4 regions of the Pseudomonas rhizosphaerae genome follow, and region 4 is predicted to be linked to each of the others. Evidence: predicted binding sites of a transcription regulator. Region 4 holds the regulator's gene; each other region holds the start of a gene.

Region 1 (7,944 bases), 310 kb from region 4:
CACTATCGACGGGCGCAATCCAGCCGATCCTTCCTTGACCACTCCATTGGTCAACAAGCTGGATTTCGGGTCCGACGGTAGCCTCATCATGCCTGCTCAAGGCGTGATCGCCGGCGGCCTCGGCATCAATGCAGACAAGAGCTTCAACTTGTCCGACTGGGTGCCCGCCGCTAAAGGCGCCGACGGCACATGGACTGCGAACCAAGCGACGGCCAACGCCGGTGGCGTGACGCTGAACATGCTGGCAACCACACAATACAACGCGGCTTCCGCCACTTCGGCCAAGACCCAGGACGGCTACGCGACCGGCGAGTTGACCGGTCTGTCGGTAGACGGCACCGGCAACATGTTCGCCAACTTCACCAACGGCCAGAACAAGGTCATCGGTCAGGTCGCCATGGCCAGCTTCGCCAACATGCAGGGCCTGGCGCCCAACGGCGGTACCAACTGGAAAGAGTCGTTCGCCTCGGGTACCGCCGTGATCGGCACGCCTGACACGGGCGTCATGGGCAACCTGCAATCCCAGGCACTGGAAGACTCCAACGTCGACCTGACAGCCGAGCTGGTGAACTTGATCAAGGCGCAGAGCAACTACCAGGCAAACGCCAAGACCATCTCCACCGAAAGCACCGTGATGCAGACCATCATCCAGATGACGTAATGAAGGCAGGGCAGTGATGCGGTGTGTGTGGACGGCCCTGGCCTTTGCGGCAACCTGCGCGATGGCCGTTGCCGCGCCGGCGCCCTGGTACAAATACCAGAGCCTTGAGACCGGTCGGTACCTGTGCAGTCAGGTCGACCCCGGGCCGCATTACCGCCGCTTCGCCGGGCCGTTTGCCAGCGCCGGTTGTCGGCGCTGAACGTTTAGCCGCCAGGGCTCGTCCTGGCGGCGCGACGTAAATCCATTCTCCTATTGCCGCTAGCGGCAATGCCGCGCCGACTTTTCGGCGTCAAGCTTTCAATCCTTTCTTGGCGAACCGCTGCAGGCCCCGTCCTAGAAGGGCTGCAGGCATCCATCGGAAGTTGGCCCGCATATTGCTCTACCTCTCTCAGTACAGCAGTAGACGGCATTCGCCCGTCGATGGAGAGACCTGTGGACAAGATGCTCTACGTGGCAATGACCGGTGCCAGCCAGAACGCGCTGGCACAGAAGGCCCATGCCAACAACCTGGCCAACATTTCGACCACCGGTTTCAAGCGTGACCTGGAGCAGGCGCGTTCGATGCCGGTGTTCGGCGACACCTTTCCTTCGCGGGCCTATGCCCTGACCGAACGTCCGGCAACCGATTTCAGCGGCGGTGCGTTGCAGGAAACCGGCCGGGATCTGGACGTCGCGGTGGGCGGCAACGGTTTCATCGCCGTGCAGACCCCCGACGGCGGCGAAGCCTACGTGCGCACCGCCAGCATGAACGTCGATGCGCTCGGCGTGCTGCGCGCCGGCAATGGTTTGCCGGTCATGGGCAACGGTGGTCCGATCGCCGTTCCGCCGGACGAAAAAATCGAGATCGGCATGGACGGCACCATCAGCATTCGTGGTCTGGGGCAGGCCCCCAACGTCATGGCCCAGGTCGACCGCATCAAGCTGGTCAATCCGGACGTGAAAACCCTGACCAAGGGCCTGGATGGCTTGATCCACACGTCCAATGGCCAGCCGGCCCCTGCCGACGCCGCGGTTCGCGTCGAGTCCGGTTTCCTGGAGGCGAGCAACGTCAACGCGGTCGAGGAAATGACCTCGGTGCTGGCGCTTTCCAAGCAGTTCGAACTGCACATCAAGATGATGAGCACCGCCAAAGAAGGCGACGAGGCCATGGCCCGGGTCTTGCAAATCTAATTCCAGCGTAGCGATCGCGCCGTAAACCAGGCGCCTCAGGAGAAGACACATGCTTCCAGCACTTTGGGTCAGCAAGACCGGCCTCCAGGCTCAGGACACCAACCTGACCACCATTTCCAACAACCTGGCGAACGTATCGACCACCGGTTTCAAGCGTGATCGCGCCGAATTCCAGGACCTGCTCTATCAGATCAAGCGTCAGCCCGGCGCCCAGTCGACCCAGGACAGCGAGCTGCCCTCGGGCCTGCAGGTCGGTACCGGTGTGCGCATCGTCGGCACCCAGAAGAACTTCACCGCCGGCAGCCTGCAGACCACCGACCAACCGCTGGACATGGCCATCAACGGCCGCGGTTTCTTCCAGGTCATGCAGCCTGACGGTACCGTTTCGTACACCCGCGACGGCACCTTCCACCTGAACTCCGACGGCCAGATCGTCACCGCCCAGGGTTTGGCCCTGGAGCCTGCCATCGTCGTTCCCAACGAGGCGCAGACCTTCACCGTGGGCACCGATGGCACCGTCTCCATCACCACCGCCGGCAACGCTGCCTCGCAGGTGATCGGCAACCTGCAGACCGCCGACTTCATCAACCCGGCCGGCCTGCAGGCCATCGGTGGCAACCTGTTCCTGGAAACCGCTTCCAGCGGTGCACCGCAGGTGGCGACGCCCGGCTTGAACGGCGCCGGTACCGTGCTGCAGAACACCCTGGAGAACTCCAACGTGAGCACCGTGGAAGAGCTGGTCAACATGATCACCACCCAGCGTGCCTACGAGATGAACTCCAAGGTGATTTCCACCGCCGACCAGATGCTGCAGAACCTGACCCAGAACCTGTAACCCTGGTCCGTCCGTAACCCCCAAGCTACCTGGGCGCCGCGCGCGCCGGCTACACCGTGAGGTCTGTGTCATGCGTCGTGTCTCGATTGTTCTTGCCCTGAGTGGAATGGCCTTGCTGACCGGTTGCGTCGCGCCACCGGCCAAGCCCAACGACCCGTACTATGCCCCGGTGCTGCCGCGCACGCCGATGCCTGCCGCCGCCAACAACGGCTCGATCTACCAGGCCGGCTTCGAGCAGAACCTGTACAGCGACCGCAAGGCGTTCCGCGTGGGCGATATCATCACCATCACCCTCAACGAACGCACCTCGGCCAGCAAGAGCGCCAACTCCAAGGTCGGCAAGGACAGCAACAACAGCCTGGGCCTGACCTCGCTGTTCGGTGCGGGGGTGAACACCAACAACCCGCTGGGCAGCGGCGACCTGAGCCTCAACGCAGGCTACAGCGGCACGCGGGCCACCAACGGTACGGCTGCGGCGGCGCAGAACAACAGCCTGACCGGCTCGGTCACGGTCACCGTGGCCGACGTGCTGCCCAACGGCATCATCTCGGTCCGCGGCGAGAAATGGATGACGCTCAACACCGGCGAAGAGCTGGTGCGCATCTCCGGTCTGGTCCGGGCCGATGACATCGCCACCGACAACACCGTGTCCTCGACCCGGGTGGCCGATGCGCGCATCACCTATTCGGGCACCGGTTCGTTTGCCGAGGCCAGTCAGCCGGGTTGGTTCGACCGGTTCTTCGCCAGCCCCCTGTTCCCTTTCTGAGTGCGTCCGTCCATGCTCAACTTCAAACACCTGATCGCCGCTGCACTGCTGTTGTCCGCCGCGTTCGGCGTTCAGGCCGAGCGCCTCAAGGACATCGCCAGCATTTCCGGCGTGCGCACCAACCAGTTGATCGGCTACGGCCTGGTCGTGGGCCTCAATGGCACCGGCGACCAGACCACCCAGACCCCGTTCACCCTGCAGACCTTCAACAACATGCTGTCGCAGTTCGGCATCAAGGTGCCGCCGGGCTCGGGCAACGTACAGCTCAAGAACGTCGCCGCAGTGTCGATCCATGCCGACCTGCCAGCGTTCGCCAAACCAGGGCAGGTGATCGACATTACCGTGTCGTCCATCGGCAACTCGAAGAGCCTGCGCGGCGGCAGCCTGCTGATGACCCCGCTCAAGGGTATCGACGGCAACGTCTACGCCATCGCCCAGGGCAACCTGGTCGTCGGTGGTTTTGACGCCGAAGGCCGCGACGGGTCGAAAATCACCGTCAATGTGCCGTCGGCAGGACGGATTCCTGGCGGTGCCAGCGTCGAGCGCGCCGTGCCCAGTGGCTTCAACCAGGGCAACAGCCTGACGCTGAACCTCAACCGCTCGGACTTCACGACCGCCAAGCACATCGTCGACAAGATCAACGAGCTACTTGGCCCGGGAGTTGCACAGGCTATTGACGGGGGCTCGGTACGCGTCACTGCACCGGTCGACCCCAGCCAGCGCGTGGACTACCTGTCGATTCTCGAGAACCTCGATGTCGACGTAGGGCAGGCGGTGGCCAAGGTGATCATCAATTCGCGCACCGGCACCATCGTGATCGGCCAGAACGTCAAGGTATCGCCCGCGGCAGTGACCCACGGCAGCCTGACGGTCACCATCACCGAAGATCCGATCGTCAGCCAGCCTGGGCCCTTGTCCGGTGGCGAAACGGCGGTGGTGCCACGTTCGCGGGTCAGCGCCCAGCAGGAAGCCAAACCGATGTTCAAGTTTGGCCCTGGCACCACGCTCGACGAGATCGTCCGCGCGGTCAACCAGGTGGGAGCTGCGCCCGGTGACTTGATGGCCATTCTCGAAGCCCTGAAACAGGCCGGCGCGTTGCAGGCCGACCTGATCGTGATTTGAGGTAACAGCTGATGGAAATGCCGAATGGCGGAGTATCGGGAACACGGGATTCAGGGGCTTACACAGACCTCAATCGCCTGAGCTCGTTGAAAGTCGGGGATCGCGACAGCGAGGCCAACCTGCGCAAGGTGGCCCAGGAATTCGAGTCGCTGTTCCTCGGTGAAATGCTCAAGTCCATGCGTTCGGCGAATGACGTGTTGGCCAAGGACAATCCGCTGAACACCGAAACCACCAAGCAGTACCAGTCCATGTACGACCAGCAGCTGTCCGTGACCTTGTCCAAGGAAGGTGGCGGCATTGGCCTGCAGGACGTGCTCATGCGCCAGCTGTCCAAGACCAAGGGCGTGGCCCGTGCCGGCGCGAACCCGTTCGCCCATGCCGACAACAGCCTCAACAAGCCCCTGGGTGCCACCCGCGACGCTTCGGCCGATGCCAAGGCCGCAGGCACCCCGGCACATAACGACATCGCCCTGCTCAACCAGCGTCGTCTGTCGTTGCCAAGCAAGCTGGCCGATCGTCTGGTGGCCGGCATCGTGCCATCGGCGGCCACCGAGGCAGGCGCTGCCACGGGCAGCAAGAACCTCATCAACGTCCCGGCCAGTGCACCGGCCAACAGCATTGCCAATGCCGTGCGCAGCGGTGCGGCGGTCGAGGGCAGCAGCCTGGCGAAAAGTGTCGCCCAGCCGCCCCTGGCCCCGGCCAAGCGTGCCTTTGGCTCGTCCGACGAATTCATCGCGACCATGCTGCCCATGGCCGAAAAAGCCGCTGCGCGCATCGGTGTCGACCCCAAGGTGCTGGTCGCCCAGGCGGCGCTGGAAACCGGTTGGGGCAAATCGATCATGCGCGCAGACGACGGCAGCAGCAGTCACAACCTGTTCGGCATCAAGGCCACCGGCAACTGGAAGGGCGAGAACGCCCGCGCGATCACCAGCGAATTCCGTAATGGGCAGATGGTCAAGGAAACCGCCGATTTCCGCTCGTACGGCTCCTATGAAGACAGCTTCCACGACCTGGTCAGCCTGTTGCAGAACAACGACCGCTACCAGGGCGTGGTCAAGGCCGCGGACAACCCCGAACAATTCGTCAAGGAACTGCAGAAGGCCGGCTACGCCACCGACCCGAACTACGCCAGCAAGATCTCCTCGATCGCCAAGCAGATGCAAGGCTATGAGACCTACGCTCGCAGCAGCACCAGCGCTACCACGAATCTATAAGGCTTGAACCCATGTCGAATCTGATCTCCATTGGGCTGTCCGGTCTGGCGTCCAGCCAGGCATCCCTGGCGACCACCGGTAACAACATCGCCAACGTCGCGACCGCCGGCTATTCGCGGCAGTCCGTGGTGAACACTGCCAGTGGCTTGCAGAATATCGGCGTGGGCTACCTGGGCACCGGCACCACGATTTCCGACGTGCGCCGTATCTACAGCAGCTACATGGATACCCAGTTGCAGACCAGCACTGCACTGAGCAACGACGCGAGCGCGTACAGCGCCCAGATCAACAGCATCGACAAACTGCTGTCGGACGGCAGCACTGGCATCAGCGCAGTGCTCAGCAGCTTCTTCTCCGCCGTGCAGACCGCCGCCGCCAACCCCAGCGATACGTCGTCGCGGCAACTGCTGCTGACCCAGGCGCAAACCCTGAGCAATCGCTTCAATTCGATTTCGGCGCAGTTCAGCCAGCAGAACGACAGCATCAATGCGTCGCTGACCACCTTGACCGGGCAGGTCAACAAGCTCAGTGGCAACATCGCCGAGCTCAACAAGCAGATCACCGCGATGTCGGGCACCGGTGCCACGCCCAACAGCCTGCTCGATGCGCGCAACGAAAACGTCCGCCAGCTCAACGAGCTGGTCGGCGTGACCGTGCAACAGCGCGACGGCAACTACGACGTCTACCTGGGCTCGGGCCAGTCACTGGTCACCGGCGGCTCGGCGAACTCGCTGGTGGCAACACCCGGCGTGGCCGACAAGAGCCAGTACGGTTTGAGCATCCAGTACCAGGGCTACAGCACCGACGTGACCTCGGTGACCACCGGCGGCGAGATCGGCGGCCTGCTGCGTTTTCGCAGCGACGCCCTGAACCCGGCAATCAACGAGCTGGGGCGCACTGCCATTGTCGTGACCGACACCCTGAACAGCCAGTTGGGCAGGGGTATCGACCTCAACGGTGATTTCGGCTCCTCGGTGTTTTCCAGCATCAACAGCGCGACCGCCGTTGCCAACCGCAGCCTGGCGGCGTCCAGCAACAGCGCAGGGTCGGGCAACCTCAGCGTGAGCGTGGCCGATTCCAGCAAGCTGACCATCTATGACTACAACGTCAAGTTCAGCAGCGCCAGTGCCTACAGCGTGACCCGTTCGGACGGCACCTCGATGGGCAACTTCGACCTGGGCACGACCCCTGCGCCAGTAGTCGACGGGGTCACCCTGGGCCTGAACGGCAAGGTCGCGACCGGCGACAGCTTCGTCGTCACGCCAACCCGTAGCGGTGCAAGCGCCATCACCACCACGCTCACCGACTCGAACAAGCTGGCCTTCGCCGCGCCGCTCACGGGCACCGCGACAGTCGGCAACTCCGGCACCGGCACCTTCACCCAGCCGGTGCTGAGCAGCAAGCTGGACATCTACAGCGGCACGGCCCTGAGCCAGTTGCAGAGCGGCATCGAAACCTCGTCGCCGGTCAAGCTGGTGTTCGGCAAGACCACCGACGGCGCGCAGGGCTACAGCCTGTACAACGCTGCCGGCACCAGTATCGGCAGCGGCACCATCGTGCCCGGCCAGAGCAACAACCTCAGCCTGACCGTGCCGGTGGTGGGTGCCGATGGCCAGCCCGTCAACGGCGCCGACGGCAAGCAGCTGACCTTCAAATTCGAAACCACCGTGGGCGGCACCCCGGCCGTCAACGACAGCTACACCGTGTCGTTCAACGCCGACGGCAAATCCGACAACCGCAACGCCACGCAACTGCTGGCGCTGCAGACCAAGGCCACCGTCGGCGCCACGGCAGGCAACCCCGGCATGAGCTTCACCAGTGCCTACGCTTCGCTGGTGGAGCGGGTCGGCGCCAAGGCCAGCCAGGCCACGGTCGACACCAAAGCCACCGGTGCCGTCCTGACCCAGGCCAAGACCAATCGCGACTCGGTATCGGGCGTCAACCTGGACGATGAAGCGGCCTCCCTGGTGAAGTTCCAGCAGTACTACACGGCGTCCTCGCAGATCATCAAGGCTGCGCAGGAAACATTCAGCGTCCTGATCAACGCCCTTTAAGGAATAGTCGACCATGCGAATTTCCACCTCTCAGTATTTCGAGACCAGCGCGACCGGCTATTCCAAGAATTTCTCGGACACCGCCAAGACCCAGGCGCAGATCAGCTCGGGCAACCGCATCC
Region 2 (7,944 bases), 1.8 Mb from region 4:
AGTGGATATCCCTGTGGGAGCGGGCTCTGCCCGCGATGACGGCGGCGCGGTCCGAACCCGATTTCCCTGGCTTGGAATGAGTCATGAGCGAACTACGGCAACAATGTCTTTGGGAACACATCACCGCCAGGCCCCCTCACACGGCGGCTCTGGCCAGTGCGGTAAAGGCGGATGTCTGCGTGATCGGCGGCGGTATCACCGGGTTGTGCGCGGCCATCGAATTACTGGAGCAGGGCAAGCGTGTGGTGCTGCTCGATGCCAGTGAAATCGGCACCGGCGGCTCGGGCCGCAACGTCGGGCTGGTCAACGCCGGTACCTGGATCCCGCCCGACGAAGTCGAGCAGACCTTGGGCAGTGCCGTGGGCGGTCGCCTCAACACCGTGCTCGGCGGGGCGCCGGCCGAAGTCTTCGCGCTGATCGAACGCTATGGCATCGACTGCCAGGCTCACAACGACGGCACCCTGCACATGGCCCACAATGCCAATGGCGTGGCCGACCTGAAGTCGCGCTGCGAGCAATGGCAGCGGCGGGGCGCCGACGTGGAACTGCTCACCGGGGCGCAATGCATCGACTACTGCGGCACCGAGAAGATCGAAGCGGCCTTGCTCGACCGCCGCGCCGGCACCATCAACCCCATGGCCTACACCCGTGGCCTGGGCGCGGCGGTACAGCGCCTGGGCGGGCAGGTGTTCCAACACTCGCCGGTACTGGGGCTGGAGCAACAAGCCGGGGGCTGGCTGGTGAAGACCGCCAGGGGCGAGGTCAACGCCGACAAGGTGCTGATCTCCACCGGCGCCTACACCGAAGGCGACTGGTGCAACCTGCGCGGGCAATTCTTCCGTGGCTACTACTATCAGGTCGCTTCCAAGCCCCTGGATTCGGCAGCCGCCGATGCCGTGCTCAAACATGGGCAAGGCTCGTGGGATACCCGCCTGGTGCTGAGCAGCATCCGCCGCGACGACGACGGCCGTCTGTTGCTCGGCAGCATGGGCCGGGTGGACAACAAACCTGCCTGGTTCATCCGCCGCTGGGCCGACCGCATCCAGACCCATTACTTTCCACAACTGGGCAAGATCGACTGGGAGATGCACTGGACCGGCTGCATCGACTTCACCCCCGACCACCTGATGCGCCTGTTCGAACCGGCGCCAGGGCTGGTGTCGGTGACCGGCTACAACGGTCGCGGCAACACCACCGGCACCGTCGTGGGCAAAGCCTTGGCGCAGTTCTTGTTGCATGGCCAGGCTGGCAAGCTGCCCTTGCCGTTCTGCGCGGACAAACCGGTGTCGGCAGCTGGTTTGCGTACCGGCGTCTACGAAACCGGCTTCTCCCTCTACCATGCCGGCCAAGTCCTGCGCGTTGTTTTGTAAGCCGAAGGCGTGTCGGACCTGATCGCGTTCCGACAGATCCATCGCACCCACCGCCGACGCGGCTCGCGCCGCTGCTACAGGGGTATCGCAATTCTCCACCGGCGTGGTGAGCCACGAACACCGCATCCATGACCGACGCGGTGATGCACGAACACCGCATCCATGGCCGACGCGGTGATGCGTGAATGCCCGATCCCCTGTAGCAGCGGTGCAAGCCGCGTCGGCGGTATCCCCGATTGGCCTGCTGAAACGCAATCCTGCTTCTGGCTCCACTGCACATCCCCGTCACCGCTCACTGTGCCGAAGGCCGATATTGCAACGCTTCCGCAACATGCGCCCGCTCGATATCTTTCGCCTGCTCAAGATCCGCCAAAGTGCGAGCCACCTTCAACAATCGATGCGCCGCCCGCAGCGACAGCGTCAATCGCTCGCACGCGGTTTCCAACCAGCGCTCGTCCTCGCCCGACAACCTGCAATGCTCGCGCAACCCCGGCAGATCCAGAAACGCATTGGCACAACCCTGACGTCGATTCTGCAATTCACGCGCCTCGGCCACCTTGGTGGCAGCACTGGCTGTGTTTTCACCCGCCTGTGGCTCATGGCTCAGGGCCGTCGCCTCCCGCGCCACCGTGAGATGCAGATCGATCCGATCCAGCAACGGCCCGGACAGCTTGTTGCGGTAGCGCTGGATCTGATCGCTGCCGCATTGGCATTTGCCACTAGGGTCTCCCAGATACCCACAGGGGCACGGGTTCATCGCCGCCACCAGTTGAAACCGCGCAGGAAAACGAATCTTGTCCCGCGCCCGCGCAATCACGATCTCGCCGCTCTCCAAGGGTTCGCGCAAGACCTCCAGCACCTTCCTGTCGAACTCCGGCAATTCATCGAGAAACAGCACGCCATGGTGCGCCAGGGTGATTTCCCCTGGCTGCGGCCGACTTCCCCCGCCCACCAGCGCCGCACCCGATGCCGAATGATGGGGATGCCGAAAGGGCCGCTGCGGCCAATTCTTCAGCGGCACATGGCTGGCCACCGACTGAATGGCTGCCACTTCCAGCGCTTCGCGCTCGTCCAGCGGCGGCAGCAATCCGGGCAATCGACTGGCGAGCAAGGTCTTGCCGGTTCCCGGTGGGCCACTGAACAGCAGGTTGTGCGCGCCAGCGGCGGCCACCAGCAACGCGCGCTTGGCCGCGACCTGACCCTGTACTTCGCTCAAGTCCGGATAAGGCTTGCTCACCAGCAGCAGCCCATTGGCATTGAAGGGGCTGATCGGGTTGCGCCCGTTGAAGTGACTGACCAGCTGCATCAGATCATCCGCGGCAATCACTGTCAGGTTCGAGGCCAGCGCCGCCTCTTCGGCGTTATCCCTGGGCACGATCAGCGTGCGTCCTGCATCGCGAGCGGCAAGGGCAGCGGGCAACACACCCTGCACCGGCCGAACGGCGCCCGAAAGCGCCAGCTCGCCCAGGCACTCTACGTTATCCAGCGTGATCGCCGGAATCTGCCCGCTGCCCGCCAGGATACCCAGCGCAATGGCCAGATCGAACCGCCCGCCGTCTTTCGGCAGATCCGCCGGCGCCAGGTTCAACGTGATCCGCCGCGCCGGAAACTCCAGCCCCGAATTGAGGATGGCACTGCGCACCCGATCCTTGCTCTCCTTGACCGATGCCTCCGGCAACCCCACCAGGGTCAGCGCCGGCAGCCCATTGGCCAGATGCGCCTCGACCGTGACCGCAGGCGCACCCACACCCACCTGGGCCCGGCTGTGAACGATAGCGAGAGACATGCGTGCTCCATGCGTTGAGAGATGAACCGCTTCCTGCGGTGGTGGTGCGAGGGTAGTAGAAGAGGGCAGGTATGCCAGTGGGGAAATGATTCACGGTGCTACGGACACTGCGCCAAAATAGACGGGTTCACGCCCTCATGTTTGAGGGCAAAGATGATGTGGGCGAGAAAATCCCCAGCCTCCGGTGCAACCGCCTGTGGCACTGCAAGTGCGCCATTGATCCGCTCAATACGGGTGACGGGTTGAACGAGTGCAGGCTTCTTTACCCCGATAGCCTTCAGGCCCATCGCCTCGATCAAATGGGCGTAACCCACCAGATTTCCCATTTTCCGCCCCCTGCCTTTGGCCAGATTTTCTTAACGCAGCCAAGATTTTTTTAAAATATGCGCCAATCGCTCAGAAAATCTTAACCGGAAATGGCCCGCCTTCACTATTTTTGGGCCCATGCCTACAGGAATGTCACCGTAGAGCGACCTGATATCCTGAACGTACTTGATCGAGAGTTCAGCGTGGCATCCCCCAACAAGGTCTGGTGCGGTGACATGACGTACGCTTGGGCCGAAGTCGATGGTACTAACGAGCAGCGATGATCGATCCTTATGCGTGCCGAGTCGTAGGCTGGGCTACAACCCACCCCGATCCCCCATGAACGCCTCCAACCGCGACCGCAACCACCGCTCCGCCGGGTCCGTATCGGTGATGCTCAACCACACCATCGACAGGTCCAGGGTGGGCGCATCGAACGGCAACGGTTCGTCGAACAGATTGCCATGCGCGGCCATGGCGGTTGCGGCGTAGTCGGGCAGGCCCGCGAGCAGGTCGGTGCCGGCGAGCAGAGCGGGGAGGGAGCTGAACTGGGGCACCGAGAGCACCACCTGGCGGGTGCGGCCTATCTCATGCAGCCACTCGTCCGCAATGCCGCTTGTGTGTGCGGTGGGCGATACCAGCACGTGGGGGCGCGAGCAGTATTCGTCCAGGGTTAAAGGTGTGGCGGATTTGTCGGCGCGCAGCACGCGCGGGCGCATGCGGCGCAGCAGTTTGCGCTTGGCGTTGGCCGGCAGGCCGCGGGTCTGGCTGATGCCCACGGTGATGTCGCCGGAGGCGAGCAGGTCGGGGATGCGCCAGTAATCCACGTGCTGCACCACGATCACCACTTTTGGCGCTTCGGTGCGCAACGCGCGCAGCACTTGCGGCAGCAGGCCGAACTCGACGTCGTCTGACAAACCGATGCGGAAGGTCATGGTGCTCACGGTCGGGTCGAAATCGTGGGTCAGGCTCAGCGCGACGGACATGGCGTCCAGCGCGGGCGAAAGGTGCCGGATGATTTCCTCGGCGCGCGCGGTGGGCTCCATGCGATGGCCGATGCGGATGAACAAGGGGTCGTTGAACAGGGCACGCAGCCGGTTCAGTGCCGAGCTGACCGTGGGCTGGCCCAGGAACAGCTTTTCCGCGACGCGGGTGACGTTACGCTCGAGCATGAGCGCTTCGAACACTACCATCAGGTTGATATCGGCCTTGCGCAGTTCGTTGCGGTTCATCGAAGCACGTCCCTGCTGTTCAATGGCGATACCGAGGGGGTGATGCAAAGCGGTGCAGTCGAACACCCGACGACGTGCACCACCGACGTTACTCGACCTTTGGCGTCGCCTTGGCTTCCATCTCGGCGACTTTGGCCTCCAGGCTCTCCAAACGTGCACGGGTGCGTGCAAGGACGAGCATCTGGCTATCGAATTCTTCGCGGCTGACCAGGTCGAGCTTACTGAAACCGGATTGCAGCAACGCCTTGAACTGGTTTTCCAGCTCGGCGCGCGGCTGCGCGGTGTCGCCGCTGAACAGGCGTGAGGCATGGTCGCTCAGGGCGTCGAGGAAAGCTTTGGGCGCGAGCATGGGAAATATCCTGAGGCGAAGTGACGTGCAGTGTATCACGCAGCCTTGTACTGCAAAGCTGGCGGGCGGCGCACGGTTTTCGCGCACGGCAGTGCGGGTGGCTGCACCCTTGTTGTGCGCCGGTAGGCGTTACCCGGCGACGCAGCTGCACAAAAACCGGGCCCGGCTGTGAAATCACGCTGTTTACGCGACATGGCAAGCTTTCTGCTTAGAGCCAAGTGACGACGCGTTACAAAGCCAGGCGCTGCGCTTAGACTTGATCCGGGTTTGTTTTCCTGGGGCAAGTCCACCAATTCGGGAGAAGTTTCATGAAGCTAGTCACTGCCATCATCAAGCCATTCAAGCTGGACGACGTTCGCGAGTCGTTGTCGGAAATCGGCGTGCAGGGCATCACGGTTACCGAAGTCAAGGGTTTCGGTCGGCAGAAAGGCCACACCGAGCTGTATCGCGGTGCGGAATACGTGGTCGACTTCCTGCCCAAGGTCAAGATCGACGTGGCCATCGACGACAAGGATCTGGATCGCGTCATCGAAGCCATCACCAAGGCCGCCAACACCGGCAAGATCGGCGACGGCAAGATTTTCGTGGTCAATCTGGAACAGGCGATTCGCATCCGTACCGGCGAAACCGATACCGACGCAATCTAAAAAAAAGCCGACACAACCCAACGCCCCAGGAGTAAACAATATGACTCTGCGTCAATTCGCAGGGCTAGGAGCCCTGTTGTCCCTCGCAATGCCTGGCCTTGCCTTGGCGGACGAGGCGGCAGCCCCTGTTCTCAACTCCGGCGATACCGCCTGGATGTTGACCTCGACCGCACTCGTGCTGTTCATGACCATTCCTGGCCTGGCGTTGTTCTACGGCGGCATGGTGCGCTCCAAGAACGTGTTGTCGGTGATGATGCAGTGTTTTGCAATCACCGGTCTGATCAGCATCCTGTGGATGGTCTACGGCTACAGCCTGGCCTTCGACACGACCGGCATGGAACAAGGCGTCGTCAACTTCAATTCCTTCGTCGGCGGCCTGTCCAAGGCGTTCCTCAGCGGCGTCACCCCGAGCAGCATCACCGGCCCTGCGGCGCTGTTCCCTGAAGCGGTGTTCATCACCTTCCAGATGACCTTCGCCATCATCACCCCGGCGCTGATCGTCGGTGCTTTCGCCGAGCGCATGAAGTTCTCCGCGATGCTGATCTTCATGGCCATCTGGTTCACCCTGGTCTATGCACCGATCGCGCACATGGTCTGGTCCGGCAACGGCGGCCTGATGTGGGACTGGGGCGTGCTGGACTTCGCCGGTGGCACCGTGGTGCACATCAACGCCGGTATCGCCGGTCTGGTTGCCTGCATCGTGCTGGGCAAGCGCAAGGGCTACCCAACCACCCCGATGGCGCCGCATAACCTGGGCTACACCCTGATCGGCGCGGCCATGCTGTGGATCGGCTGGTTCGGCTTCAACGCCGGTTCCGCGGCCGCAGCCAACGGCACGGCCGGCATGGCGATGCTGGTGACCCAGATCGCTACCGCCGCCGCTGCACTGGGCTGGATGTTCGCCGAGTGGCTGACCCACGGCAAACCCAGCGCCCTGGGCATCGCTTCGGGCGTGGTGGCTGGTCTGGTCGCCATCACTCCGGCGGCCGGTACGGTCGGCCCGATGGGCGCACTGGCCATCGGCCTGGTATCCGGTGTCATCTGCTTCCTCTGCGCCACTACGCTCAAGCGCAAGATGGGCTACGACGACTCCCTGGACGCCTTCGGTGTGCACGGTGTCGGCGGTATCGTCGGCGCGATCCTGACCGGCGTGTTCGCCGCGCCCGCACTGGGTGGTTTCGGCACCGTCGAAGACATCGGCGCGCAGGTCTGGATCCAGCTCAAGGGCGTTGGCTTCACCGTGGTCTACACCGGTATCGTGACCTACGTCATCCTCAAGGTGCTGGATGCGGTAATGGGTCTGCGGGTCAACGAGGAAGAAGAGGCCGTGGGCCTTGACCTCGCGCAACACAACGAGCGCGGCTACAACTTGTAACCGTTCGGAAAAAAATGCCCGGCTTGCCGGGCATTTTTTTGCCTGCGATTTGTCATCTGCTTCAGTCCCTGCGGGTTTGCCGCACGGACCGCCCTTTGCCGTAGCGATCGAGGACGGCGGCTCACTGCAAAACAGTCGCGAACAGGCTCTTTGCTTTTTCCCAGAGCGCGCTAGAATGCGCCCCGAACGGACGAGAACGGTATGTGGCAGCAGACCCTCATCACCTTGCGAGCCAGGCCTCGCGGGTTTCATCTGGTGACTGACGAGTTGCTCGCGCAACTGCCGCGCCTGCGCGAATGCCGCACGGGCCTGCTGCACTTGTGGCTGCAACACACCTCGGCGTCGTTGACCGTCAACGAAAACGCCGATCCGGCCGTTCGCCGGGACTTCGAGCGTTTCTTCAACCGTCTGGTGCCACAGGGCACGGAGGGTTTCGAACACAACGACGAAGGCGCCGACGATCTGCCAGCGCACTTCAAGGCCAGCTTGCTGGGCTGCCAGGTGACTGTCCCGGTCACCGCGGGAAGGCTGGCGACGGGTACCTGGCAAGGTATTTATCTGGGCGAGCATCGCGATCATGGCGGCGCGCGTCGGGTCCTTGCCACGCTGTATGGCGAGGACGCTTGACCGCTGGTTATCAGTGGATGTGAATTTTTTCCGGCTACCGTCGACATAAGGTAAAGCTGGGCTATAAATAATCTGCTTTCGCAAGTCATGAGGTAGAACATGAGCGACGATGATCTGGAAAACGACGACCTCGAAGTAGGCGAAGAAGACGATACCGAGGAAACCCTCGAAGCGGCTGCCGAAGACGTGGCCGATGACGAAGGCGGCGACACGCCCGCGCCGGCTGCCAAGGGCAAGGCCAAGGCAGCGGTG
Region 3 (7,944 bases), 320 kb from region 4:
CGTACTGGTCGGCGAATTCCGCGCGGGAAGATTTGAAGCCGGTGGTTGCAACGTTGGCAATGTTGTTGCCGGTCACGTTAAGCGCCTTGTTGGCTGCCGAAAGACCGCTCAAGCCGATATTGAAAGTCATGCTGTACTCCTGCGCCGAACGAAGCGGCTCAAATTCCGATGGTTTGGACTTTCGACAGCGCGATGCCACCCAGTCCAGCGAGGTTGAGGGTCAGTTCACCGCCATTGGTGCCCATCGTGACGCTGTTCACCGTGGCAGGCAGGTAGGTGCTCATGGCCGTGGCGGTACCGTCGACGGTGGCCGCGGCCTTGAAGGTATAGGTGCCGGCAGCGGCAACTGCGCCGTTGCTGTCCTTGCCATCCCAGGTGAAGCTGGCGTTGCCGGCCGACTGGCTGCCCAGGTCGATGCTGCGCACCAGGTCGCCCTTGGCGTTATAGACGCCGACCGTGGTGTTGCTGCTGGACGAGGTCAGGGCTACGGAACCGGTCAGGCCCTTGGTGGGGTCGACCACGGCGGTGTCGGTCTGGGCAATGACCGAACGGCCGACCAGGGACGAGGCTTGCAGCGCCTGGGACGATTGGTAGTTGTTGGCGATGGTGCTCACCGACGAATTCAGGCTCTGCATGCTTTCCAGGCTGCTGAACTGCGCGAGCTGGGCGACGAACTCGCCGTTGTCCTGGGGATCGAGCGGGTTCTGGTTCTGCATCTGGGTCACCAGCAACTGCAGGAACGCGTCCTTGCCCAAGGCACTGCCGGCGGTGCCGGTCGAGCTGTTGGTGCTGCTGGTGGTTTTCTGCAATGAGTCCAGGACCGAGGAGCTCACGCCGGTAGTACTGCTGGTAGTCGTCATCTGCGCTCGCCTCTATCACTGACCCAGGGTCAGCACCTTCTGCATCATGGTCTTTGCGGTGTTCATCAATTCGGCGTTGGTCTGGAAGGAACGGCTGGCCGAGATCATATCGGCCATTTCCTCGACCACGTTGACGTTCGGGTAGTAGACGTAGCCGTCCTTGTTCGCCGCCGGATGGTTGGGCTCGTAGCGCGCCTCGAGGTTGCTCTGGTCCTCGACCACGCCGGTGACCTGCACGCCCTGCCCTGCCGAATCCTGGTCGCTGAACAGCGAACCGCTGTCGCCGTTCTGCTGGCCCTGGAGCATGGTGGCGAACACCGGGTGGCGCGCGCGGTAGGTCTGGTCGATGCTGGACGACACAGTCTCGGCGTTGGCGATGTTGCTCGCCACGGTGTTCAGGCGCGTGGTCTGCGCGCTCATGCCGCTACCGGCGATGTTGAAGACACTGGCAAGGGACATGGCTTACTCTCCGCGAAGGGCCGATACCAGCCCTTTGAACTTGCTGTTGAGCAGGGTGAAACTGGCCTGGAAGTTCACCGAGTTCTCGGCGTAGTTCGATTGCTCGATCTGCGCGTCGACGGTGTTCTGGTCCAGTGACGGCTGGGTGGAGATACGGTACTGCAAGGTCTCGTCGCCCGAGCTGAAACCCTGGGCGGCGATGTGCTTGCTGCTGGTGGTCTGCAGGCCGAAGGCGCCTTTGCCGTTCTGCTCGTTCTGGGCTGCCAGCACCGAGGCGAAGTCCAGGTCACGAGCCTTGTAGTTGGGTGTGTCGGCGTTGGCGATGTTGTTGGCCAGCACTTCGGCGCGCTTGGCGCGAAACCCCAAGGCTTGCTCGTGAATGCCCAGCGCTTTATCGAAACTGATGCTCATGTTGGTACCTATGCGGCAGACCAGATGGTTCGTGCAAGATAGATAGCAATGACTGTGCCAAGTCTCGAAATGCCCGCCCCGTGCGGGTTACAGGCGACTCGGGCGACGAGAGATGCCAGAAAAGCGGCAAGAATTTTCCGCTGAGGGGGAAAAGCGGCAACGCTGGCGTCAGAAAAATTGCCGCCCGGCGTTGCGATGGTCCGTCATGTCATGTCAGGCACGACATCACTTGGCCTGATAGATGATGCCGGGGCTGCACTGCACCATCTGATAGAGCTCGGGCAAGCCGTTCAGGGCTTCGGAAGCGCCCAGAAACAGGTAACCACCGGGCTTGAGGGTGCCATGGATGCGGGTAAGGATGTCTTTCTTCACCTGCGCGGAGAAGTAGATCAACACGTTGCGACAAAACACGATGTCGAACTTGCCAAGCGCCGCGTAGCTGTCGAGCAGGTTGAACGCACGAAACTCGACACGGCTGCGGATCGGTGCCTTGACTGCCCAGCGTCCCGGTCCCTTGGGATCGAAGTAGCGCTGCAGGCGCTCCTGGGAAAGGCCCCGGCCGATCGCCAGGCTGTCGTACTCCCCGCTCTTGCAGTTGGTCAGCATGCTGCCGGACAGGTCGGTGGCAACGATCTGCACGCCCGACTTCAACTGGCCCAGATTACTGCGCTCGAATTCGTCGATGGTCATCGACAGCGAATAAGGTTCCTGGCCCGACGAGCAGGCCGCCGACCAGATGCGCAGGCGCGCGCCGGGGCTGGCCTTTATGCTCTCGGGCAGGACCTTGTTTTTCATCACTTCGAACGGGTAGGTGTCGCGAAACCACAGCGTTTCGTTGGTGGTCATGGCGTCCACCACCTGTTCGCGCAGACCGCTGCGCGGTTGGGTCTGGATACGCTGCACCAGCTCGCCCAGGGACTTGATGCCTTGCTGCTCCATCAGCTTGTTCAGGCGGCTGGCAACCAGGTACTGCTTGTTGTCGCCCAAGAGAATGCCACAGGCTTTTTCCAGGAAGACCCGGAATTGATCAAAATCCAAATTACCCGTAGACACGGTGCCGCCTCTTGCTGGTTCGGTAGGCCGGGCGCTGGCGCCCGGCATTCATACTGCTGCCTTGATGCGATCGACGACGCGCGCCGCCAGATCGTCGGGACGGAACTTGGCCAGGAAATCATCGGCGCCGACCTTCTTCACCATGGCCTGGTTGAACACCCCGGACAGCGAAGTATGCAGGATGATGTGCAACTTCTGCATGCGCGGGTCGCTGCGGATCTCGGCGGTCAATGTGTAGCCGTCCATCTCCGGCATCTCGATGTCGGAAATCAGCATCAGGAATTCCTCTTCCGGACGCTTGCCCTCGTCGACCATCTTGCGCAGGTACTCCAGCGCCTGACGACCGTCGTTCAGGGCCACCACCTCCACCCCGACCGTTTGCAGGCAGCGGGTCACCTGCTTGCGCGCCACCGATGAGTCGTCGACGGTCAACACGCGCAGGGACACGGCCTTGCTGTGGGTCTCTTCGTCGACCACGCCGACCGAGATCGCTTCGGAAGTCGGCGCCACTTCGGCGAGAATCTTCTCGACGTCGATGATCTCGACCAGCTGGTTGTCCACGCGGGTGACGGCAGTCAGGTAGTGATCGCGGCCGGTGCCCTTGGGTGGCGGATGGATCTCTTCCCAGTTCATGTTGACGATACGCTCCACCGAATGCACCAGGAAGCCCTGAATCTTGGTGTTGTACTCGGTGATGATGACAAAGGTGTCGGTGGACGCCGCAAGGCCCACGGACCCCGTGGCCATGTCCAGATCGAGGATCGGGATGGTGGCGCCGCGAATGTTGGCCACGCCGCGAACCACCGGGTTGGACTTAGGCAATACCGTCAGTTTGGGGCATTGCAGCACCTCCCTGACCTTGAAGACATTGATCCCGTAGAGCTGCTTGCCATTGAGGCGAAACAACAACAGCTCGAGGCGATTCTGCCCAACCAGCTGTGTGCGCTGGTTCACCGAATCCATTACACCCGCCATGCCCAAACTCCTCTTGCGACCCGCTCGAAATCGGCACGGGCCTTGCTATTAGCACTGCATGAACGCAAAAACGACAGTTTCTCGACACATCGCTGCGTATTTATTCTGGGCCATTGCCACGGTGGGTGGCGCGGTGCTCGGCAGTGCGGCGCGCGCCGACAATGTCACATTGCCCGAACAGCTTATCGGTGTCACCCAGGGTTTTCTTGAGTTCACCGTTGAAGATTATCTGGCGACCTCGCAAATCCAGGGCCGTTACGAGATCGAAGTGAACAACCTCGACCCACGGCTGCGCATGCCGGGGTGCGACCGGCAGCTGTCGGCGACCCTGGAAAGCCCGGCGCAACCCCTGGGCCGGGTCACCGTGCGCGTGCGCTGCGAGGGCGGCGCGCCATGGACGGTATTCGTTCCGGCGCAGGTCCGGCTGTTCCGCGAGGTAGTAACCACCACCCGGCCGCTCAAGCGTGACAGCGTGCTGACCGAAGCCGACGTGGCGCTGCGCGAGCGCGACATCGGTGCCATGGGTCAAGGCTTCCTGGTCTCGGTCGACGAGGCCGTGGGCATGAAGCTGATCCGACCGACGGTTATCGACCAGGTGCTGACGCCGGTATTCCTGGAGCAGCAAGCCCTCGTGCTCAAGGGTGACCAGGTGGTGATCATCGCCCGCAGCGGCACCCTGGCGGTGCGCATGCCGGGCGAGGCGCTGGCCCAGGGTGGGATGAGCGAGCAGATCCGCGTGCGCAACCTGAACTCCAAACGCGTGGTCAAGGCGCGGATCACCGGCCCCGGACAGGTGGAAGTGGCGATGTAAAAGCTGGTCGGCGAACAGGAGTTTTCCTACACTAGGGGGCTATACGCGCCCGTCGCCGCCGCATCGGGCATTTGCGAAATTGCGCCTAAAGTTAATCGGGATTTGGCCGAAAACAAGGCAAGCGTCCAAATACCCAGGGGTTCACAACAATGGTTATCGACTTCAACCGAGTAGGAAGCTCGCCTTCAGTGCAGGGTGCATCACGTACCGGCACTGCCAAGGAAGTGGCCGCCGACACGACCGTGCCCAGCACGCCAGCCGTGAAGAGCGGGGAACCGGTCACTTTGAGCGATCAGGCCCAGCAAATGCAGAAAATCACCGACAAGCTGAGCGATCAGCCCACTGTCAACAGCGCCCGCGTCGCCGAGCTCAAACAGGCCATCGCCGAGGGTAGCTATAAAGTCGACAGCGAGCGCGTTGCCAGCAAAATGCTCAACTTCGAAGCCCAGCGCTAGTCCAGTCTAGGCGCCGGGGCTTCTGGACGCGTCAACGCCAGGGCTTACCATGCACGATCAAACGCTGTTGCAGCTGATTGAAGAAGACCTCCCGTACGCAGGGCAACTGCTCGAGTTGCTGCGCGACGAGTCGCTGGCCTTGCAGAGCCGCGACATGGAGCTTCTGGAAACGATTCTGGCGCAGAAGCAGTCGTTGATCGTGTTGCTCGAACAGAATGGACGCCGGCGCAGCCAACTGCTCGTGCAGCTTGGTTTGTCAGCCGATCGCGAAGGGTTGCAGGCGCTGGCACGTCAGTCGCACCTGGGCGATGCGTTGTTGGAACGTGGCGATTCGTTGAGCCAGTTGCTGTCGCAGTGCCAGGCGATCAATGCGCAGGTTGGCCAGGGTATCGTGCGTCAGCAGGTGGCCACTGCCAACCAGATCCGCATCATCACCGGCGCCGAGCCGCCGTCGCTCTACAACAGCCGTGGGTCGACCTCGAAAATGGCCACGTATCGTGCCCTGAGCCAGGCTTGAGTGGTGCGTTGCTGCCGGACGCGGCTCGCGCCGCTGCTACAGGGTTCCTGGTACACCAGCCACAATCACGGTGTCAGAGTATCTACAGTGATCGTGGTCCCTGTAGCAGCGGCGCGAGCCGCGTCGGCGGCAAATGCGGTGCCAGTGGCAAAAACGCAATGCGCGCCAGCCATCTTTAAACCTTCTCAACGAGCTGGCAGAATGCCGCACCTGCGCAGTCGGCGCTTCCCGGAGTAGACAAGAACGTGTCAAACGCATCGAACGTGGAAGACGCTCCGCAACCGCCCAAAGTGCTGGCCACGCCGCTGGAAGTCGCGGGCAACCTGCGCATGCTCCAGGAAGCCCATGACCCCCTGATCATCACCTTCCACGAACGCACCTTGCGCTGTCAGAGTTTTCTGGTGGAAGTGGACCGGGACAACCTGCGCATCGTTCTCGATGAAATGATCCCCCGTGAAGGCGAGAAGTACCTGGAGGCGGGCGAGCCGTTCAAGGTAGAAGGCTTTCATGACGGTGTGCGCGTGGCGTGGGAAAGCCAGGGCGCCTGGACCATCACCCAGAAAGAATGCGGTCGATGCTACGTGGGCGCGCTGCCAGGCCAGGTGGTCTACCACCAGCGGCGCAACGCCTTCCGCGCTGCGCTCAAGCTGTCGCAACTGGTGGACGTGGAAATCGCCGGCTCCCGGCTGAAGAACACCCTGGTCGGCAAGCTGCTGGACATCTCGGCTCATGGTTGCAAGCTGCGTTTCGAGGGCGACATCAGCGAGCGCCTGCAACTGGGTCAGATCTACGAGCGCTTCGCCGCCGCCCTGCCCTTCGGCGCCATGACCACGCCGGTCGAGTTGCGCCATCTGCATTTCGAGGAACGCATCGACACCACGTTCGTGGGCGTGCGTTTCCACAACATTCCCGGCTTGGTGCAGCGCCAGATCGAACGCTTCGTGCATCAGTTGCAACGCGACGCACAGCGCTTCGACAGAGACGATTTCTGACCACAGGCCGCGCGCCACGCGCGGCCTGGCAGTTCTCTAGACGGCCTTGGCCGGCTCTTCCTCGGCGGGCTCGGCTGGCTCGGTGTTCTGCATCTGTTCCTGCACCATGTGCTCGTCCACACGAGGGTCCAGGGCAGCCGCAAGTGGCGAGTTGGCCGCCGGCATCGCCACGTGATGCAACGGCGCATCGTCGACCACATGCAGGTTGGTGACCGCCTTGGGCCGGATTCGCCACACCAGCACCACGGCGAAGAAACTGAAAAAGGCATACAGCATCTGGCTGCCGAACTGCTTCATCAACACCCCTGCCACCAGTGGCCCGATACAGGCACCCACCCCATAGGTCACCAGCAGCATGGCGGTCAATGAGACACGTCGATCGGCTTCGACGTGGTCGTTGGAAAACGCCACGGCCAGTGGGTACAGCGAGAACTGCAGCAACGACACCAGGAAGCCGGCGGCGAACAGCACTTCCAGCGGCACGGCCGGAATCAACGCCAGGGGCAGTGCGGCGATGGCGATACCGACGGCCACACAGCGGATCAGCAGGGCACGGTCGTAGCGGTCCGACAACCAACCCAATGGCCACTGCACCAGCAGACCGGCAAAGATGCACGAGCCCATGAACAAACCCACCTGCTCGGTGCTCAGCCCTTGCTGCGAGGCATACAGGGGTGCCAGGCCGTAAAACGAGCCGACGATCAGGCCCGAGCCCAGCACGGTGCTCAGCGACTGCGGCACGCGGCTGATGAAGAAGCGCGGCTCCATGGGCGCCGGGTGCATGGGCGCCGGGTGAATCCGTCGGGTCAGGGCCACCGGCACCAGGCACAGGGCGAAGCACAGCGCGACCAGCATGAGCAGTTCCAGGCCCAGTTGCGGGTGCACCACCAGAATCAGCTGGCCCAGCACCAGGCCCAGGTAGGAGGCGATCATGTAGCCGCTGAACACCGCCCCGCGCTGCTTGGTGTCGGCCTGCTCGTTGAGCCAGCTTTCGATCACCATGTACTGGCACATCATGCCCAGGCCGACGATGACCCGCAGGAACAGCCAGGCAGGCAGGTAGTTCACCAGGCCATGGCCCAGCACGGCGGCGCCAACGATACCGGCGCAGGTGGCATAGGCGCGGATATGGCCGACACGCGCGATCAGTCGGTGACCGATCTTGCCGCCCAGCGCCAGACCGAAATAGTTGGCGGCCATCAGGGCGCCGACCCACAGGCTGTCGACCTGCTCGGCCGACAGGCGCAGGGCCAGGTAGGTGCTCAACAGACCGGAGCCGATCAGCATCATCAGTGAGGCGAAATACAGGGCTCGAAAGTTTTTCCAGATTTGGCGCATTACAGGTCCGCGGTAAAGGAGGTCGGAACGATCAGGTCACGGGCGACGATCTCTCCTAAACCGCGGCTGACCG
Region 4 (7,944 bases):
GGCACGGGACCGTCGGGATCACCCTTCATGAATTGACGAACGCGCGGGTTGTCCGACCCCATCAACGCTTCGGGCGTGCCGTGCCCCAGCACCTGACCGTCGCCCACCACATAGATGTAGTCGGCGATGCTCGCGGTTTCCGCCAGGTCGTGGGAAACCACGATGCTGGTGATGCCCAGGGCATCGTTGAGCAAGCGGATCAGCCGGACCAACACGCCCATGGCGATCGGGTCCTGACCGACGAACGGCTCGTCGTACATCAATATCTGCGGGTCCATGGCAATCGCACGCGCCAGTGCCACGCGGCGCTTCATGCCCCCGGACAGTTCGTCGGGCATCAGCTCGATGGCACCGCGCAAGCCAACGGCCTGCAGCTTCATCAGCACGATGTCGCGGATCATGTCTTCGGGCAGGTCGGTGTGCACCCGCAGCGGGAAGGCCACGTTTTCGAACACGTCCAGGTCGGTGAACAACGCGCCGCTCTGGAACAGCACACCCATGTGCTTGCGCGCATCGAACAGGTCGCTGCGCGAAAGCTTGGGCAGGTTCTGGCCATTGACCCACACTTCGCCGCCGGTGGGCCGCAGTTGTGCGCCCATCAAACGCAGGAGCGTCGTCTTGCCACTCCCTGAAGGCCCCATGATTCCGGTGACCTTGCCGCGCGGAATGCGGATATCGACGTCGTTGAAAATGCTCCGCGCACCGCGCTTGAAGGAAACCCCTTTCAGCTCGACCGCGTAGGCGCTATCGGCACTCATTTAAACTCCTTGCAGTGCAACCTTACCCTCGGACGCTCATCTTCTGACCGAAGACACTTGGCGCGGACAGGCCGAACAAGCCGCGAACTATAGCATTGCAGACACGTACCGCCCAAGATCGATCCATTGGCGTGGCATGGCGCGGTTTTACCAGGGCCGCGAAATAGGCAGGTGAGTCGCTCGCCCATTCCCGCTATAATCGCCGCCTTTTCACCGGGCCTATCGACTTTTGCCATGAGCCAGACCAGCGACCTGATCCAATCTGCGCAGCGCACCATCCGTCTCGAGATCGAAGCGGTCGAGGGCCTGCTTGCCCATATCGACGCCGATTTCGTGCGCGCCTGCGAGTTGATACTCCAGAGCAATGGCCGCGTGATCGTACTGGGCATGGGCAAGTCCGGACACATCGGCAACAAGATCGCCGCGACTCTGGCCAGCACCGGAACCCCGGCGTTTTTCGTACATCCGGCCGAAGCAAGCCATGGCGACATGGGCATGATCACTCGCCAGGACGTGATCCTGGCCCTGTCCAACTCCGGTTCGACAGCGGAAATCGTCACATTGCTGCCTCTGATCAAACGCATGGGCATTCCCATGATCAGCATGACCGGCAACCCCGACTCGCCCCTGGCCCAGGCTGCCGAAGTCAACCTCGATGCCCGCGTGGCGCAGGAGGCCTGCCCGTTGAACCTGGCACCGACCTCCTCCACCACGGCCACCCTGGTGCTGGGCGATGCCCTGGCCATCGCCCTGCTCGAGGCGCGCGGCTTCACCGCCGACGACTTCGCCTTCTCACATCCCGGTGGCGCCCTGGGCCGTCGCCTGCTGCTCAAGGTCGAGCACGTGATGCACACCGGCGCCGCGCTGCCACAGGTAGCGCGCGGCACGCTGCTGCGCGATGCGCTGATGGAAATGACCCGCAAGGGCCTGGGCATGACGGCCATCCTCGAAGCCGATGGCCGCCTCGCCGGGATCTTCACCGACGGCGATCTGCGGCGCACATTGGATCGCACCATCGATGTCCACAGCACTCGAATCGAGGACGTCATGACCTCCCACGGCAAGACTGCCCGCGCCGACATGCTGGCCGCCGAGGCGCTGAAGATCATGGAAGACAACAAGATCAACTCACTGATCGTGGTCGACGATCAAGACTGTCCGGTAGGCGCCTTCAACCTTGGCGACCTGCTGCGCGCGGGAGTCATGTAATGAGCGAGAATGGCGTAATGACCGAGGCAGCCTCTATGAACCAGACAGGCAGCAACGACCTCTTGCAACGGGGCAAGGCTATCAAGCTGGCCGTATTCGATGTCGACGGCGTACTGACCGACGGCCGCCTGTACTTCCACGAAGACGGCAGCGAGTTCAAGAGCTTCAGTACGCTGGATGGCCAAGGCATCAAGATGCTCATCAACAGCGGCGTGACCACCGCGATCATCACCGGTCGCAGCAGCCCGGTGGTGGAGCGACGGGCCCGAAACCTGGGCATCGCACACCTGTTCCAGGGCCGCGAGGACAAGCTGGTGGTACTCGACGGCCTGCTCGCCGAACTGGACCTGAGCTATGAACAAGTCGCCTACCTGGGCGACGACTTGCCCGACCTGCCGGTGATTCGCCGCGTTGGCCTGGGCATGGCGGTGGCCAACGCCAATGCCTTCGTCCGCCAGCATGCCGACGGCGTGACCCAGGCCAATGGAGGCTTTGGTGCGGCGCGCGAGTTCTGCGAACTGATCCTCGATGCCCAAGGCAATCTCGAAGCGGCCCGCGCCGCGTACCTGTAGGGCCTGACATGCTGAACAAGAAAATCCGCAATATCGTGATCCTGGGTGTGCTGGGGCTGCTGTTCGCCGCCATCGGCTACTGGGATATCAGCCCTGAGCGCTTCCTCGAGCAGCCCACGGCGGCTGTCGACGAAAGCCAGATCGATTACTACGCTATCAACGCGCGGGCCCGGCAGTACCTGCCAGACGGTGGCGTGCAGTACGACATGACCGCCGACAAGGTCGAACACGTCAAGACGTCCGAGGTGACCCTGCTGACCAAGCCGGACATGCAGCTCTACCGCGGCACCGTCTACCCGTGGCACGTGACCAGCGAGCGCGGCGAGGTCAATCCCGACGGCAGCGAAGTGGAACTCATCGACTCCGTGCGCGTGGCACGGACCGACCAGAAGAGTCGTGCCACGGTGATCACCAGCTCGCGCATGACCGTTTTCCCACAGAAGCAATATGCGCAGACCGACCAAGACGTTAGAATCGACGGCGCCGGTGGCGTGTCGACGGCCAAGGGCATGAAAGCGTATCTGAATGACAGCAAGATCAACTTGCTGTCCAACGTAAGAGGACAGTATGAGGCTCGTTAAAACCCTCCCCTTTTTGCTCAGCCTGAGCGCAGCACTGGGAAGCGCGAGCGCCTGGGCACTGCCCACTGACCGCGATCAGCCCATTCATATCCAGTCCGACGATGCCCAGCTCGACGACAAACAGGGCGTGGCGACCTACAAGGGCAATGTGATCATTACCCAAGGGTCGATGAAGATCACCGGCAACACCGTGACCATCACCCGCAATGCCACGGGCGACGTGGACGTGTTCACCGCCGTCGGCAACCTGGCCTACTACGAGCAGAAGCCGGCTGCAGACAAGCCCATCGTGCAGGCCTACGGCATGACCATCCAGTATTTCGCGGCGCAGAACCGCATCGTGCTGATCGATAAGGCCAAGGTTATCAACGACGGCAACACGTCCGAAGGCGAGAAGATCGTCTACGACACGGTGCGCCAGGTGGTCAACGCCGGCCGTGCCACGGGCAGCAAGGTCACCACGCCGCGTCCGCGCATCGACATGGTGATCCAGCCCAAGAAGAAATCCGACGCACCGCAGAAGGCCCAGTAATGGCAGTCCTGAAAGCGCAGCATCTGGCCAAGAGCTACAAGAGCCGACAAGTCGTTCGTGACGTCAGCCTGTCCATCGAGAGCGGGCAGATCGTCGGCCTGCTGGGCCCCAACGGTGCCGGCAAGACCACCTGTTTCTACATGATCGTCGGCCTGGTCCAGGCCGACCAGGGCCGTGTGCTCATCGACGACCTGGACGTCAGCCACCAGCCCATGCATGGCCGCGCCCGCTCGGGTATCGGTTACCTGCCGCAGGAGGCCTCGATTTTCCGCAAGCTCTCGGTGGCCGACAACATCATGGCCATCCTCGAGACCCGCAAGGAACTCGATGCCACGGCGCGACTGGCAGAGCTCGAAGGCCTGCTGCAGGAATTCCACATCACGCACATTCGCGACAACCTGGGCATGAGCCTTTCGGGCGGCGAGCGTCGTCGTGTGGAGATCGCTCGGGCGCTGGCCACCGCACCCAAGTTCATCCTGCTCGACGAACCCTTCGCCGGTGTCGATCCGATTTCGGTCGGCGACATCAAGCAGATCATCCACCACCTCAAGACCAAGGGCATCGGCGTATTGATCACCGACCACAACGTCCGTGAGACCCTGGATATCTGCGAAACGGCCTACATCGTGAACGACGGCCAGCTGATTGCCGAAGGCGATGCCCAGACCATCCTGGCCAACGATCTGGTACGCGAAGTCTACCTGGGCCACGAGTTTCGCTTGTAAGGCCCGAGGGCGCCATCGCCCTCCTGCGGGCATTAATTTTCATGGCGCCCTAGGCAAACACTCAGGTTTCAGGCATATAATTTGCTTACGACATAAGCCGGGTACCTCGGTACCCGTAGTAGAAGGCGCTTCGCGCCGGCGACCAAGGTGTTAAGTTCCTGCCATGAAACCATCGCTCGTCCTACGTATGGGCCAGCAACTGACGATGACACCGCAGTTGCAACAGGCCATCCGCCTTCTCCAGCTATCGACCCTGGACCTCCAACAGGAAATTCAGGAAGCGCTGGAATCCAATCCCATGCTCGAACGCCAGGAAGAAGGCGACGACTTCGACAACAGTGACCCGCTGGCCGACAACATCGAGCAAAAGCCGACCCAGGAAATCCAGGAACCGAGCTTTCAGGAGTCTGCGCCGACGGTGGACAACCTCGAGGAAGGCGATTGGAACGAGCGCATCCCCAGCGAACTGCCCGTCGACACGGCGTGGGAAGACGTCTACCAGACCAGCGCCAGCAGCCTGCCGAGCAACGATGACGAGGAGTGGGACTTCACCACCCGCACATCGGTCGGCGAAAGCCTGCAAACCCACCTGTTGTGGCAGCTGAACCTGGCGCCCATGTCCGACACCGACCGCCTGATCGCCGTGACCATCATCGATTGCATCAACAATCAGGGCTACCTGGACGAGACGTTGCAGGAAATCTGCGAATCGTTCGACCCCGAGCTTGACATCGAGCTGGACGAAATCGAAGCGGTGCTTCATCGCATCCAGCAGTTCGAGCCGGCCGGCATCGGCGCGCGCAACCTGAGCGAATGCCTGATGCTGCAACTGCGCCAGCTACCGCCCAAGACCCGCTGGCTGGCCGAGGCGCAGCGCTTGGTGAGCGATTACATCGACCTGCTGGGGTCGCGCGACTACAGCCAGTTGATGCGCCGCATGAAGCTCAAGGAAGACGAACTGCGCCAGGTCATCGAGCTGGTACAGAGCCTGAATCCGCGGCCCGGCTCGCAGATCGAATCCAGCGAACCGGAATACGTCGTGCCCGACGTCATCGTGCGCAAGGACAACGATCGCTGGCTGGTCGAGCTCAATCAGGAGTCGGTCCCGCGCCTGCGAGTCAATGCGCAATACGCAGGCTTCGTGCGACGCGCCGACACCAGCGCCGACAACACCTTCATGCGCAACCAGCTGCAGGAGGCGCGCTGGTTCATCAAGAGCTTGCAGAGCCGCAACGAGACCTTGATGAAGGTGGCCACGCAGATCGTCGAGCATCAGCGCGGTTTCCTCGATTACGGCGACGAGGCCATGAAGCCCTTGGTGCTGCACGACATCGCCGAGGCGGTGGGCATGCACGAGTCGACCATTTCGCGGGTGACCACGCAGAAATACATGCACACCCCCCGTGGCATCTACGAGCTGAAATACTTTTTCTCAAGCCACGTCAGCACTTCCGAAGGCGGCGAATGCTCGTCCACGGCGATTCGCGCGATCATCAAGAAACTGGTCGCCGCCGAAAATCAGAAAAAGCCGTTGAGTGACAGCAAGATCGCTGGTTTACTGGAGGCACAAGGCATCCAGGTAGCCCGCCGAACGGTCGCCAAGTATCGCGAATCCCTAGGGATTGCGCCGTCCAGCGAACGCAAGCGGTTGATGTAGCCCTGCGATGTGCCACAGCGTTCCAGTGGCAGGCACCCAAGCCTGCTTCTTTATGCAATGGCAATAAGGAGAAGCGGTATGCAAGTCAACATCAGTGGACACCAACTGGATGTGACCGAACCCCTGCGAACCTACATCGGGGAAAAACTCCAGCGTCTCGAACGCCACTTCGACAAGATCACCAATGTTCAGGTGATCATGGAGGTCGAGAAGCTCAAACAGAAAATCGAAGCCACCCTGCGCATACCCGGTGGCGAGGTGGTTGCCAATGCCGAGCATGACGACATGTATGCGGCCATCGACCTGCTTACCGACAAGCTGGATCGCCAACTCAAAAAGCATAAGGAAAAACAGCAGAGTCTGCTGCAAGGCGCGACTGCTCGCTGACACTCCCCACCCATGATTCGACTAGAAACCATCCTGACCCCCGGCCGTTCCTGCGTGAACGTGCCGGGCGGCAGCAAGAAGAAAGCACTCGAAGAGATCGCCAACCTGATCGGTCGCGAAGTGCCGTCGCTCGACACGCAAACCGTGTTCGAAGCCCTCATCGCCCGTGAAAAACTCGGTTCCACCGGATTCGGCAATGGCATTGCCATTCCACATTGCCGGCTCAAGGGCTGCAATGCGCCTGTCAGTGCCCTCGTGCATCTTAGTGCCCCAATCGACTACGACGCGATCGACGGCGCCCCCGTCGACCTGCTCTTCGTGCTTCTGGTGCCCGAAGCGGCCACCGATGCCCATCTGGAATTGCTCCGCCAGATCGCCAGCATGCTCGATCGCAAGGAGGTACGCGAGAGACTGCGTTCGGCGCCCAGCAATCAAGCCTTGTACCAAGTGGTACTGGACGAACAGAACGGTCGTTAACCATGCGTTTGATCATCGTCAGTGGCCGCTCAGGCTCAGGCAAGAGCACTGCCCTGGATGTTCTGGAAGACAACGGTTTCTATTGCATCGACAACCTGCCAGCAGGGCTGTTGCCCGAGCTGGCCGAGCGTGCGCTGATTCATACCGAGCTGGCGCAACCTCAGGTGGCCGTGTCGATCGATGCGCGCAACCTGCCCAGTCATCTGTCACGCTTCCCGCAGCTACTCGCCGAAATGCGTGCCAAGCACATCCAATGCGATGTCCTGTACCTGGATGCCGATGAAGAAACGCTGCTCAAGCGCTTCTCCGAGACCCGACGTCGACACCCTTTGAGCAACAGCAATCGCTCGCTGGCCGAAGCCATCCGGGTGGAAAGCGACTTGCTGGGGCCCATCGTCGATCTGGCCGACCTGAAGATCAACACCACCAACCTGAACCTCTACCAGCTGCGCGATGCCATCAAGGTCCGGCTGTTGAACAAGCCCGAGCCGGGCACGGCCTTTCTGGTGGAATCGTTCGGTTTCAAGCGGGGCATGCCGATAGACGCCGATCTGGTATTCGACGTTCGCTGTCTGCCCAACCCCTACTGGAAACCCGAACTGCGCGAGCAGTCCGGGCTTGATGCGCCAGTCGCCGAATACCTGGCAGCGCAGCCGGATGTCGAAGAGATGTACCAGGACATCGCTGCCTACCTGCTCAAATGGCTGCCGCGCTTCGCGGCCAGCAGCCGTGCCTATGTCACCATCGCCATTGGGTGTACAGGCGGGCACCATCGCTCGGTATACTTGACCGAGCGCCTGGGCCGATTGCTGCAGCAGTCGCTCAAGAATGTCCAGGTTCGCCACCGCGACCTCAGCTGAAAGGATCCCCCGCGCAATGCCCGCCCTTCAAGTAGAAATCATCAACAAGCTCGGCCTGCACGCCCGTGCCGCAGCAAAATTCGTCGGCGTGGCGGGACGCTTTCCCTGCCAGGTTCGTGTGGGCCGTACGCCCGAGGCCCTGGTCGATGGGAAGAGCATCATGGGTGTAATGATGCTGGCTGCCGG

The links. Region 4 encodes sigma-54, which starts transcription at its own class of promoters, with help from an activator protein. Its sites were predicted from a motif close to ANTGGCATNNANNTTGCTNT; they were not measured.
Region 1: the regulator sigma-54 is predicted to act here: its motif matches at 1,023-1,042, upstream of LT40_RS02320 (flagellar basal body rod protein FlgF).
Region 2: the regulator sigma-54 is predicted to act here: its motif matches at 5,235-5,254, upstream of glnK (P-II family nitrogen regulator).
Region 3: the regulator sigma-54 is predicted to act here: its motif matches at 1,773-1,792, upstream of flgB (flagellar basal body rod protein FlgB).

Annotation. Positions count from the first base shown of each region.
Region 1 is NZ_CP009533.1:518,769-526,712, forward strand. Features, by position in the region: gene flgE (flagellar hook protein FlgE) at 1-661, shown strand, start outside; gene LT40_RS02320 (flagellar basal body rod protein FlgF) at 1,094-1,831, shown strand; gene flgG (flagellar basal-body rod protein FlgG) at 1,881-2,666, shown strand; gene flgH (flagellar basal body L-ring protein FlgH) at 2,737-3,432, shown strand; gene LT40_RS02335 (flagellar basal body P-ring protein FlgI) at 3,445-4,554, shown strand; gene flgJ (flagellar assembly peptidoglycan hydrolase FlgJ) at 4,566-5,768, shown strand; gene flgK (flagellar hook-associated protein FlgK) at 5,780-7,822, shown strand; gene LT40_RS02350 (flagellar hook-associated protein 3) at 7,836-7,944, shown strand, end outside.
Region 2 is NZ_CP009533.1:3,763,455-3,771,398, forward strand. Features, by position in the region: gene amaA (L-pipecolate oxidase) at 84-1,370, shown strand; gene LT40_RS16670 (YifB family Mg chelatase-like AAA ATPase) at 1,663-3,156, opposite strand; gene LT40_RS16675 (hypothetical protein) at 3,255-3,482, opposite strand; gene LT40_RS16680 (LysR family transcriptional regulator) at 3,780-4,694, opposite strand; gene LT40_RS16685 (accessory factor UbiK family protein) at 4,783-5,043, opposite strand; gene glnK (P-II family nitrogen regulator) at 5,352-5,690, shown strand; gene LT40_RS16695 (ammonium transporter) at 5,731-7,065, shown strand; gene LT40_RS16700 (secondary thiamine-phosphate synthase enzyme YjbQ) at 7,267-7,692, shown strand; gene sutA (transcriptional regulator SutA) at 7,792-7,944, shown strand, end outside.
Region 3 is NZ_CP009533.1:510,308-518,251, reverse strand. Features, by position in the region: gene flgE (flagellar hook protein FlgE) at 1-130, opposite strand, end outside; gene flgD (flagellar hook assembly protein FlgD) at 159-860, opposite strand; gene flgC (flagellar basal body rod protein FlgC) at 876-1,319, opposite strand; gene flgB (flagellar basal body rod protein FlgB) at 1,323-1,730, opposite strand; gene cheR (protein-glutamate O-methyltransferase CheR) at 1,956-2,783, opposite strand; gene LT40_RS02285 (chemotaxis protein CheV) at 2,832-3,758, opposite strand; gene flgA (flagellar basal body P-ring formation chaperone FlgA) at 3,817-4,569, shown strand; gene flgM (flagellar biosynthesis anti-sigma factor FlgM) at 4,719-5,024, shown strand; gene LT40_RS02270 (flagella synthesis protein FlgN) at 5,074-5,541, shown strand; gene LT40_RS02265 (flagellar brake protein) at 5,787-6,533, shown strand; gene LT40_RS02260 (MFS transporter) at 6,570-7,871, opposite strand.
Region 4 is NZ_CP009533.1:827,972-835,915, reverse strand. Features, by position in the region: gene LT40_RS03820 (ATP-binding cassette domain-containing protein) at 1-758, opposite strand, end outside; gene LT40_RS03815 (KpsF/GutQ family sugar-phosphate isomerase) at 993-1,967, shown strand; gene LT40_RS03810 (KdsC family phosphatase) at 2,003-2,539, shown strand; gene lptC (LPS export ABC transporter periplasmic protein LptC) at 2,548-3,120, shown strand; gene lptA (lipopolysaccharide transport periplasmic protein LptA) at 3,107-3,652, shown strand; gene lptB (LPS export ABC transporter ATP-binding protein) at 3,652-4,377, shown strand; gene LT40_RS03790 (RNA polymerase factor sigma-54) at 4,541-6,034, shown strand; gene hpf (ribosome hibernation-promoting factor, HPF/YfiA family) at 6,113-6,421, shown strand; gene ptsN (PTS IIA-like nitrogen regulatory protein PtsN) at 6,434-6,898, shown strand; gene rapZ (RNase adapter RapZ) at 6,901-7,758, shown strand; gene LT40_RS03770 (HPr family phosphocarrier protein) at 7,775-7,944, shown strand, end outside.